Regions from separate parts of the Paenibacillus sp. FSL k6-2145 genome, predicted to be linked through region 1. Evidence: riboswitches for the same ligand, from Rfam matches in the RefSeq annotation. Region 1 holds a riboswitch; the other holds the start of a gene.
What was found. Region 1 has a riboswitch for ZMP and ZTP ahead of NZ043_RS06480 (TIGR01440 family protein). Riboswitches for the same ligand answer to the same signal wherever they lie in the genome.
Positions count from the first base shown of each region.

Region 2: another riboswitch for ZMP and ZTP. It lies ahead of NZ043_RS17580 (DJ-1/PfpI family protein); the one in region 1 lies ahead of NZ043_RS06480 (TIGR01440 family protein).

Region 1 is NZ_CP150267.1:1,458,359-1,464,040, forward strand. It holds gene upp (uracil phosphoribosyltransferase) at 1-123, opposite strand, end outside; gene glyA (serine hydroxymethyltransferase) at 548-1,795, opposite strand; gene NZ043_RS06480 (TIGR01440 family protein) at 2,051-2,644, opposite strand; ZMP/ZTP riboswitch at 2,786-2,867, opposite strand; gene NZ043_RS06485 (low molecular weight protein arginine phosphatase) at 2,964-3,536, opposite strand; gene NZ043_RS06490 (manganese efflux pump MntP family protein) at 3,595-4,155, opposite strand; gene NZ043_RS06495 (L-threonylcarbamoyladenylate synthase) at 4,332-5,405, opposite strand.
Region 2 is NZ_CP150267.1:3,935,851-3,941,532, forward strand. It holds gene NZ043_RS17555 (cupin domain-containing protein) at 1-218, shown strand, start outside; gene NZ043_RS17560 (hypothetical protein) at 240-779, shown strand; gene NZ043_RS17565 (GNAT family N-acetyltransferase) at 788-1,327, shown strand; gene NZ043_RS17570 (YfiT family bacillithiol transferase) at 1,375-1,899, shown strand; gene NZ043_RS17575 (GNAT family N-acetyltransferase) at 1,934-2,449, shown strand; ZMP/ZTP riboswitch at 2,505-2,586, shown strand; gene NZ043_RS17580 (DJ-1/PfpI family protein) at 2,638-2,916, shown strand; gene NZ043_RS17585 (GNAT family N-acetyltransferase) at 2,928-3,401, shown strand; gene NZ043_RS17590 (VOC family protein) at 3,577-3,960, shown strand; gene NZ043_RS17595 (class I SAM-dependent methyltransferase) at 4,220-4,900, shown strand; gene NZ043_RS17600 (SDR family NAD(P)-dependent oxidoreductase) at 4,951-5,682, shown strand, end outside.

The DNA.
Region 1 (5,682 bases):
AGCCATCAACGTTGCTACTTCATCCACCAATTCACGAAAATCTTTCGTATTCGTACGCATGTCGCGTATAAACGTCAGTTTGTGTTGAATCAAAGGGTGATCACATATTACTAATTTTCCCATCTAATTTGTCCCTCCGGTAAGTTCTTCATGTTAAGCATTTCCAAATATACCTAGCCACCATTCATGGGCTCGATAAATCCTGTATATTATATCATCACCAACAACGAATTACACCATCAAAGGGCACCCAATCATTACAGATTACCGAATCCTATAAAAAACAGGACCGGAAAATGATCCATCCGGTCCTGTTTTGCTCATGCTGTTATGTCATTGAGTGGGAAAAATATGAATACAAGTGATGCTCCGCAAACAGATTGCACCTACGATCGCTGTTATCCCCTGATTTTTTTGATTCTCCTATAAAAGGAGAAAATCATGGGATAAAGGCGAGCGCTTCGCTTCTCCGGTTGCATTCTGCCAGCTTCGTCTTTTGTATTCCAATTTATCAAAACTCAAAAGAAAGCAGCATGAGCAAAGTTTTTTAGTATTTAAGATCTGTATAGAGCGGGAATTGGTCTGTCAGTGCAGTCACTTCTGCACGAGCTTCATCCAACTTCGCTGTATCTTTTGGATTTTTCAGTGTTTTGGCAATGATCTTACCGATCGCTACCATAGCTTCTTCGTTCATGCCACGGGAAGTTGCAGCAGGTGTACCAATTCGAATACCACTCGTTACAAACGGGCTTGTAGGGTCGAATGGAATTGCATTTTTGTTCACGGTAATACCGATGGAATCGAGCACATGCTCAGCTTCCTTACCTGTGATGTTTACACTGCGTGTGTCAATCAGCATCAAGTGGTTATCTGTACCACCGGATACGATGTTCAATCCTTCAGCGATCAGTGTTTCAGCCAGAACCTGTGCGTTTTTCACAACGTTCTGTGCATATGTTTTGAACGAAGGCTGCAAAGCTTCTCCAAATGCTACCGCTTTGGAAGCGATCACGTGCATTAGAGGTCCACCTTGGGAACCAGGGAATACGGCTTTATCAATCGCTGCTGCCCACGCTTTGCGGCACAGAATCATACCACCACGAGGTCCACGCAGCGTTTTGTGTGTTGTTGTTGTTACGAAATGCGCATGTGGAACCGGGTTTGGATGCAAACCAGCAGCAACCAGTCCTGCGATGTGAGCCATGTCCACCATGAACAAAGCGCCTACATCATTGGCGATGGAAGCCAGCTTTTCAAAATCAATGGTACGCGGATATGCACTTGCACCAGCAACGATCAGACGAGGACGGTGTTTGAAAGCCGCTTTGCGTACTTCATCATAATCAATCAGGAATGTATCTTCCTGTACGCCGTATGCTACGAAGTTGTACAGCAAACCGGATGCGTTAACCGGGCTACCGTGTGTTAGGTGTCCACCATGGGCAAGGTTCATACCGAGTACAGTATCACCAGGTTTCAACGCTGCAAGATATACTGCCATGTTCGCTTGTGCACCGGAGTGAGGTTGGACATTCACGTGTTCTGCTCCGAACAATTCTTTTGCACGATCACGCGCGATGTCTTCAACGATGTCCACATGCTCACAACCGCCATAGTAACGTTTGCCTGGATATCCTTCAGCGTACTTGTTGGTCAGAACAGATCCCATTGCTTCGATTACTGCTTCACTTACGATGTTCTCGGATGCAATCAGTTCGATGTTGTTCTGTTGACGTTTCAGTTCAAGATTCATCGCTTCCAGTACTGCCGGGTCATTCTTGCGCAATTGTTCCATGATTAAATTCCTCCCAGTTTATAAGTGAATTTATAAAGTGAAACTAATGTTTACACAAAAACGGCGAGTGCAACACCAATCTGAAGAAACGAAGTGGTCGCCAAAAAGCTTTCTTTAGAAAGCTACTCCGGAAGCATAGGCTATCACCGGATTTCCCCTTTAAATAGGGAATAAAAAATCTGGGGATAACAGCGATCGGAAGATGGTGATGCAATCAAAGTCAGGAGTGTAACCCAATTAGTCTCGCTTTATATGTTAGTCACAAAATGTTGAATCTGGTTGTTCTTCCATACGATACACCGCGCGTTCGCCGCCAATCAACTTCGGACGAGTCAACGCTGTGGTCACACGTGCATCTCCAACATAGCGGAGCGCTGTACGATAGGGTACGGCTACATGCCGGAGATGCATCCCAATCATCGTCTCCCCAATGTCCAGTCCCGCATGGGCCTGCACATGTTCAGCCAGGCATGGATCGGTCAGCGAACGATATGCTGCGGATGCCATTGAACCTCCGGCCTTGGGCACGGGTACTGCACCAACCTCGGTCAATCCAAGACGAGTAAGCACAGAACGCTCCATTACCAGCGCACGGTTCAGATGCTCACAACATTGGAATACCGTATCAAAACCGAATTCCTCCTGCACCTCGCGTATACCCGCAAGAAGCTGCTGTGCCACTTCAATGGCACCACTCGTACCAATCCGAGCGCCTGCGACTTCACTTGTGCTTGTACCGATCACAACGATCTGTCCAGGCCCAAGCTGTCCAGCAAGCGCCAGTTCATGCAGAATAGACGCGGTCTGTTCCTGCAATCCGGGTTGTTCCGAATCTAACTCTATAGTCATCCTATCATCGCCTCCCGATAAAATCATGCCCGCTGTCTCTTGGTTGTCCTTCGTATTCTTGCACGGCATCTCAGGTACTATTATAGCGAATAATCAGATGAAAGACGAAAAAAAGAGCAGTCTGCGGGTAACGCAGAATTGCTCTTTTGCCCAGGCGACCGGCCGTTTGTTCCGGTGCTCCATCGTGGTTATGCCCACTTCGTCGCCAGTTACACCGGATCCCTGTTTTCCCCTTCATCATAAAACAACCCGCGTCTAAAATCAACGGTTAATTTACATCACATGTCCTATTTTTATAACCTGCCCCGCAGGATCAGAATTATCCCAGCTTATCCAAAAGCCGGTCCAATGCAGTCCGAATCTCAGCTGCAGCTATATTGTAATCATCACGACTTCCCCCAAATGGATCGGAGATGTCGAAACTTGGGATTCGTTGTCTAATCTCAATGGCTCGTTCACGCTCCGATGCCAGGATCTCTTGCCCAAGGGCACGTTTCATCTCCAGCGTTGCAAACAGGCTGTCCAACTCCTGAACATCACTTAATACCTGTTCATCATCCTCCACATATTCTTTCAATGTATAGGTTTTGTGGACTGAATCGGGAAATACCTGCATGACATGTTGCTTATGACTCCGTGTTAATGTTAGAACCAGATCGGCCCAACCTACCAGGTTAGAGCTAAGTTGTGTGGAATGAGGTGGACCTTCAACGTTATGATCTCTCAACACTGCTTCCGCATGACGGGAGATCGGCATACCCGACGTTGCTGCCACACCTGCAGAGCGAACCTCTACCTGAATGCCACGCTCTGATGCCAGTTTTCGCAAAAGCCCCTCTGCCATGGGGCTGCGGCACGTATTTCCTGTACATACGAATAAAATATGTTTCATTGTGTTAGCCTCCCCATTTTACATATGATGCAAATGATATGATATCTCAAGTTTTATTCTAAAATATAAACAAAAGTCCAAACGCAAGCAAGATTGCGCCACCAATAGCTTCGCCGTAATCCCCTAGATTCTGGCTCACCCGACGGCCTAATAGCAGACCCATCACCGACATCACCCCGCCACAAACGCCGAAAGCAAGTACGGTTAAGATCAGATCACTGCTAAACATCCCTAAGGAAACGCCAACGGAGAACGAATCCACACTTACGCTGAGGGAGAACAAAACAACACCGAGCAGGGAACGGTGGTCCACCAGCTTTGTATCGCCTTCACGGAATGCATTCAGAATCATATGAGCACCCAGCAAAACAAGCAATCCACCTGCCGCATACGTCGTAATGTCGCCGAGCAGGGAGCTGACGTATTTGCCCATATACATGCCGATGAGCGGCATGATGATATGAAATAGCGCTGTTACAATACTGATTCGCAATACATCCCGCAGCCGAATGCCCTTCATGCCAATTCCGATTCCGAGTGAGAACGCATCGAGGCCAAGCGCAACAGCCATGATCAAAATGGTTACCAACTGCCCTACATGGGCAGACACATCCCACATCCCCATACCCCCAAGTCACGTAAAGGTTCTTGTACACGATATGCGGACAAGGACCTAAACATGACCGATGAAAGGCAAACGGCGACGGATCTCTGGTCAGATGCTGGGCTTTATAGAATCTTGATTTTGTTTTGGAAAAAGAGTGATTACTCTCCTGACTGTATGATCAGGAGAGATTAAGAGGATTGCTGGTTGCCAACTTGTATGAGTTGGTTCCCTGCAGCCTTGAGCAGCCGATTCATAACGGCTGCTCCCAGCCCTTCGCGTGAGCAAGCTTCAGCCACAATATATGTGGCGCCTTGCTCATCGCAGCTGCGCAGCGCGGCGTATAGCCGGCGCGCTGCTTCTTCCAGCTCGCTGGCGTCGCCCAGCGAGAACACGGCATCGGCGCGGTACTGCTCCGCGTGCTCGGCGAACGCCAGCACCGCGGTGCGCTCTCCGCGCTGCGCCGCCTCTGCGAGGGCGGCGCTGATCCAGGCCGCCACCGCTGCGGGCGGCCCTTCTACCACGCACAGCGCCCCTGCGGGTGCGTAGTGCGTGTACTTCATGCCCGGCGAGCGCGGCGCCGGGCTGCCCACGCCATCGGCCCCCTCCGCGAGTAGCGCGGGGTCCGTGGCGACACGGGCGGCAACGGCGGACAGTTGTTCCGCCGTAATGCCGCCAGGGCGCAGGATGGTGACGGTACCGTCGTCACCGACCTGCACAACCGTGGACTCGACGCCCACCCCGGTGGGGCCGCCGTCCACGATGCCGCCGATGCGGCCATCCAGATCCTCGCGTACATGAGACGCGAGTGTCGGGCTTGGCCGCCCGGAGCGGTTGGCGCTTGGCGCAGCCACAGGGCATGCCGCCGCCGCGATCAACTGCAAGGCCACCGGATGGTCCGGCATGCGCACGGCCACCGTGTCCAGACCCGCGGTGACACGCGGGGACACCGCCCCCGGCCTAACCGGCAGCACAAGCGTCAGTGGTCCCGGCCAGAAGGCCGCCATCAGCGCTTCCGCCGTTTCGTTCACTTCCGTGACCAGAGCATCCAATTGGTCACGATGCGCGATATGCACAATCAGTGGATTGTCGGAAGGTCGGCCTTTGGCGACAAATACAGCCTCCACGGCTGCTGTGCTACGCGCATCGGCACCCAAGCCATAGACCGTCTCGGTCGGGAAGGCCACCGTCTGACCTTGACGAATGCAGGCTGCAGCAGCCTGCAAGTCGGCGAGCGCCTGTTGTTCGGCGCTCCCCTTTTTCATACCCAACAATTCAATATTACCCAATCCGTGATCATTCTCAGCGCTCACCAAGACGCGTACATCCCACATCTCGGTGACCAGTGCTACCGGAGCTTTCATATCACGTTCTTCTCTACCATCCCTCATCTCAGAGGTGTGTTGCGCTGGTTCGTTTTCTCTGCTCATATATCATCATTCCTAAGTTTCAAGTAGGTTAGTTCATATCCATATTCAATATAAGTAATTATAACATACCTGTCCCAACTCGGATGCCCTTCAAACTTCACTCCACGCATAA
Region 2 (5,682 bases), 2.5 Mb from region 1:
ATGGAGACGATCAGATGTTTTCGATTCGAGTGATGCGTGCAGGAGAGCACATCATTGTCCAACCTGGAGTCCACCATAATATATACATGTCTGCACATAGCGCGATACATACCATTAAGCATGGATTGAACACCTCCAGTGATTGGATGGCATCACCTGAGTTGGATAGGTTAACTCAATCTTTAACAGAGAAGAAGCTACTCCAGAAGTATGATTAACCAGAGGGGAGGATCAGACAGATGCGTAAAAGTACAATATTTTGGATTACGGGAATAGCGATAATTCTCTTGGTGACTCTGCTCATATACAGCTATGTAATTCCAAGTGTGAGTGCACAGGATGTTGTGATGGCAGGCACAATCAGGCAGATTGATACGGATGCAGTTGAGATAGAGTTAGAGATAACGCGAAAAAGAGAAGATAAGGATCAACATATGGTGTATCCCGTTGTCCCAGGATGGGAAGGGGTCACATTTACTGAAGAACAAGATGATGCGTGGTACATGCCTTCGTCTGTCGGCAGCTCCTATTTTGATCAAGTCATTCTGGAAAAGTATCTGAAGGCGCAGGGGAAAACCATGAAATCAGCTGATAATCTGATAGGATTTGCGATACCTGATGAGATAGGGAGTTACAAGTTGCGGTTAACGCTCAGATCTTTGGATGGAACGACTCAGCCGCTTGAGAATCCCATGGTGTATTATGTTCACAACGAACATTTGTTAGGGAAGGATCTAAGTTGGGTTACGGGTGAGAATCTGGAGATCAATAAGGAGTAATCAGAATGATGAATGTATATGAATCGAATGAAATCACCGTACGTTTCTTGGACACAGAAGATGAACGACATCTGGTGAAGTGGCTGTCAGACCCGGAAGTTCTTCAATACTATGAAGGGCGTGATCGGCCGCATGATTTGGAGCAAGTGAGAGAACATTTTTACAATCAGAAAGATGATGCTACTCGTTGTATCGTTGAGTATGGAGGACATCCGATTGGATACATTCAGTTCTATGAGCTTGAGGAAGAAGAACGAACGGAGTATGGTTATGGAGATACGGATGAAATCATCTATGGAACGGATCAGTTTATTGGTGAGGTAGACTACTGGAATAAAGGCATTGGTACACAGTTGATGCAATCCATGCTGGCTTATCTGATTAATGAAAGACAAGCCCGTAAAGTGGTTATGGACCCTCAATCCTGGAACTTGCGAGCGATATCCTGTTACGAGAAATGTGGTTTCCAAAAGATTAAACTGTTGGAGAAACATGAGCAGCATGAAGGACAGATGAGAGACTGTTGGCTTATGGAATATGCTCCTTAGATAATGTTAAAAGTTATTTGAATCATAGAAACAAGGAGGAATAATGGATGGATGAAAGATTTCCGATAGGACCATTTGTACACACGGGTGAAGTTACTTTGGCACAGCGGGAGAAGTGGATTCAGGACATTGCTGAGTTGCCTGAACGCGCACGAGAAGCGGTAAAGGGATTGAGTGAAGATCAATTAAGTCTGCCGTATCGAGAAGGTGGATGGATGCTCAAACAGGTCATTCACCATATGGCAGACAGCCATATGAACAGTATGATTCGTTTCAAGTTGGCACTGACAGAGGATACACCAACGATTCGGCCTTATTATGAAGAGCGCTGGGCTGAATTGAGTGATTCAAGGGACCTGGATGTCGAATTCTCGCTTCAGATTCTGGATGCGCTCCATCGTCGTTGGGTGTTTCTGTTAAACGCGCTGACAGATGCAGATTATGCCAAACAATTTTATCATCCCTCATCGGAAGAAACGACAAGACTGGATTATAATCTGGGCATGTATGCTTGGCATGGCAAACACCATGTTGCTCACATCACATCGCTTCGGGAGAGACTGGGAATATAGCAAGGAGAAATATCTTTTTAGGGAGGATTCATCATTGAGTGTACATATCAGACTATTAAATGAGAGCGATCCTGTAATCATATCAAAGGCGTTTCAGGAGCAGGGTTGGGGGAGATTCGCTGAGCAGTATCTTCGTTACTTGGCTGAACAACATAATGGGGAGCGCGTAACCTTGGTAGCCGAGTTAAATGGAGAATTTGCCGGATACGTGAATGTATTGTGGTATTCCAGCTACCCGTCTTTCAGGGAACAAGGCATTCCCGAAATTAACGATTTTAATGTGCTGATGAAGTTCCAGCGCCAAGGTATTGGTTCACGGTTGATGGACCGAGCAGAGGAAGTTATTCTGGAACGAACGGATGTAGCAGGCATTGGTGTAGGTGTGTTTTCCGATTATGGCAAAGCGCAAGTTCTATATGCCCATCGCGGGTACATACCAGACGGTCACGGTGTACACAAACATGATCATTACATTCAGCCGGGTGAAGAAACGATTATGGACGACGATGTTGTACTTTATCTTACGAAGAAGTTAAAAGACGCGCAATAATTTTCATCATATATATACAGTGATGAAAGATGTCATGTATACTAGTTGTTAAATATCTGTTGTGTGTGACTGGCGTAAACGTGGAGTGAACCACGAGGAAGCACATATATTATATGCCGTACGCCTGGGCAAAGTGTTTGATCTTTTGATCAAACACTTTATTTATTATTCAGGGAACGAAAGGACAGGTGGCGGCAGCAGGTTTCCTAAAAGGAAAAAGGGCTACTACCAACTCATCTGCTTATGATTTATTGAATCCTTATTGTGCAGAAGTAATTTCAGCGCGTGTAGTGCGTGATGGTAATACGGTAACGGGTGCGGGGGTTACGGCTTCTATTGACCTGGGACTATACTTGGTCGAAATGTTAACGTCTACGGAGATCGTCCTTCAAGTTCAGCAAAAACTGGAGTATCCATATTATGAAGCCGGTAACTTAAAAGATGTCTACATGCACACTAAGAGGTAGGGGATAAAAAGATGACTATTCGCCTTTTTCAAGCGATTGATCAGCCAGCAGTGCTGAAAATGATGACGGATCATGATTTTCAATTTCCTTCGTTTATACGCGATCAGTATCCTACGCGCTGGGATTCATTTTTAAAAATGACGGATGAACGTATCAGTGCTTATTATGTCATGGTTGACGAAGCAGATGTTGTCATAGGTCATGCTGGTTATATCTTTCAGCCTACTGTTAACCGGTATGAAATCGTTGGCGTTGTTACAAGCAAATCACACCTTCGACAGGGAGTAGCACGTGCACTTATTACTAAAATATGCATTAAAATAGCTGAATTTGGCTGTAGTGATGTCATGCTTTACACACTTGATCATGAAGAAAATGAAGCAGCGCTTGTATTTTATGAACGAATGAATTTTCAAAAGGAAAGTATCGATATGAATTATTATACCTCGGGGTTTCATAGACTTTCACTTGTTAAAACACTATAAGTAACTTCAAAAAACTAATTGTAGTGGAAGCATAAAAATTGTACTTCAGTTTAAGTTGCATGTACTTGCAAAGAAAGATGATAAAAAAGCTGTCCTGCATGTTATACTCTATTGGAATTTGAGGAATGATAAGCAGGATGTTGAGAGATTAGATGATCAGAGGAGTGATTGATCCATGTTTAGCAAAGTCGGCCAAATTATGTTGTATGTCAATAATCAAGATGAATCACTGGCTTTTTGGACCGAAGTCGCAGGATTCCACATTGTGGATGAAGTAAACCTTGACGAGGGCATGAGATGGATTGAGATCGCGCCTACTCCAGATTCGCAGACGAGTATTATTCTCCATGACAAAGAGTTCGTCGAACGGATGTCGGCGGGTGTAAACCTGGGAACACCTTCGTTAATGTTCTTCACTGAAAATCTGGATAAATTATATGCCGACTTGGCTGGTAAACATGTAACGGTTGGAGAGATTGTTGAGATGCCAACGGGGCGTGTTTTCAACTTTGCTGATAATGAAGGAAATTACTTTGCAGTCTTGGAACGGGCGAAGTAAGTTACAACTCAAAACCTCTACGATTGTAAGCGATCGACATTCATGTCGGTCGTTTTTTTGTTGGGAAAAAGCTTCTGTTTTTAAGTAGAAAAGCACAAGAAAAATAGAGAACTACTGGGTAAAAATGTTATAATAGAGTGTGGATAATTCATTGAAAATGACGAGGAATGGATAGTCGGAAATGAAGGTTTGGATGGAGCATTGAAGGAGGAATGTGGTTGTGGAAAAGACGATTAAAAGTGTACAGGATCTATATGATATGCTCGATGCGGACTTCAGATCTGCCAAGCAATTTTGGGAACCTTTCTATGAGGATCGGAACAGACCAATCCCCTTTTTCCCAAACAAACCGGATGAGAATCTGGTAGCACATGTGAACGAAGGTGAGCTAAGCGGTGGCAAGGCACTGGAACTGGGGTGTGGCCCGGGCAGAAATGCGCTGTATCTAACCCGCCAAGGATATCAGGTAGATGCTTATGATCTTTCCGAGACAGCGATTGCCTGGGCTAAAGAGAGGGCGGCAGAAGAGCAACTGGACGTGCACTTTGAATGTCGCTCTGTGTTCGAATTGTCCCCAGAGCAAGAATATGATCTTGTCTACGACTCGGGTTGTCTACATCATCTGTTACCACATCAGCGCATTCCCTACATAGAGATGGTCCACAATGCACTCCGGCCTGGAGGATACTTTGGAATGACTTGTTTTGCTCCTGGTTTTGGCGATATTGGTGGACCTGAGATCGTTATGAATGATTGGCAGGTGTATCAAGAGAAGTCGATGCGAGGTGGTCTTGCATTCACGGAGGAGAAGCTTCGCTACATGCTGGAAGATGGCTTTGAATGTGTGGAGTTCCGTGCAATGAAGGTGATGGAGCAGCATGAACCGTGTTTTGGTGTACCTTTTCTGTGGGCCACGTTGTGGAGAAAGAAAGATTCATAAGCTTATATGGGGATATGATCGATTGAAAATAGAGGAGGAGTGGTATCGAAATGGGAACAGAAACAGGAAGAAGACACTTTATCATTACAGGCACATCCAAAGGGATCGGTTTACAACTTGCAGAGTTATTATTGGCTAAGGGAGACTACGTTTACGGTATTTCACGCGGGGGTTCGGATCTGTTGGAATCAGGCGAGGAATGGAGCGGGCGTTACCGCCATGTTCAGTATGACCTTGCCGACCTGAATGGGATCGATGATTTGATTACACGTATATTGGACCAAATACCTTCTCAGGAAGCTGAATTGATTGGACTTATTAATAACGCAGCGATGCTAGAGCCTTTAAAACCTATAGATCAATGCAGTGCGGCAGAGATAAGTCAGAGTCTTAACATCAGTCTTACAGCGCCAATGATATTGAGTTCATCTTTTATTCAACAAACAAATCACCTGTCCGCCAGACGTAAAATAGTTAATCTCTCATCGGGTTCGGGAAGTTATCCCGCGCCTTCAATGGCAGTGTACTGTACATCCAAGGCAGGCATGAACATGTTCACCCAATGCGTATCTCTGGAGCAAACGGGCCAACAGAACCCTGTTGAGATTGTTGCTTTTGATCCGGGGATGGTTGATACGGAATTGCAGGCTGCTGCACGAGGCAAAAGTACAGAGGAGTTCGCTCTTGCAGGTATGTTCAATCAAGTATATGAAGCAGGCCAATTAAGATCGCCACGAGATGTGGCGATGCAGTTGATCAAGCGGATGGACGAACACCTTGAT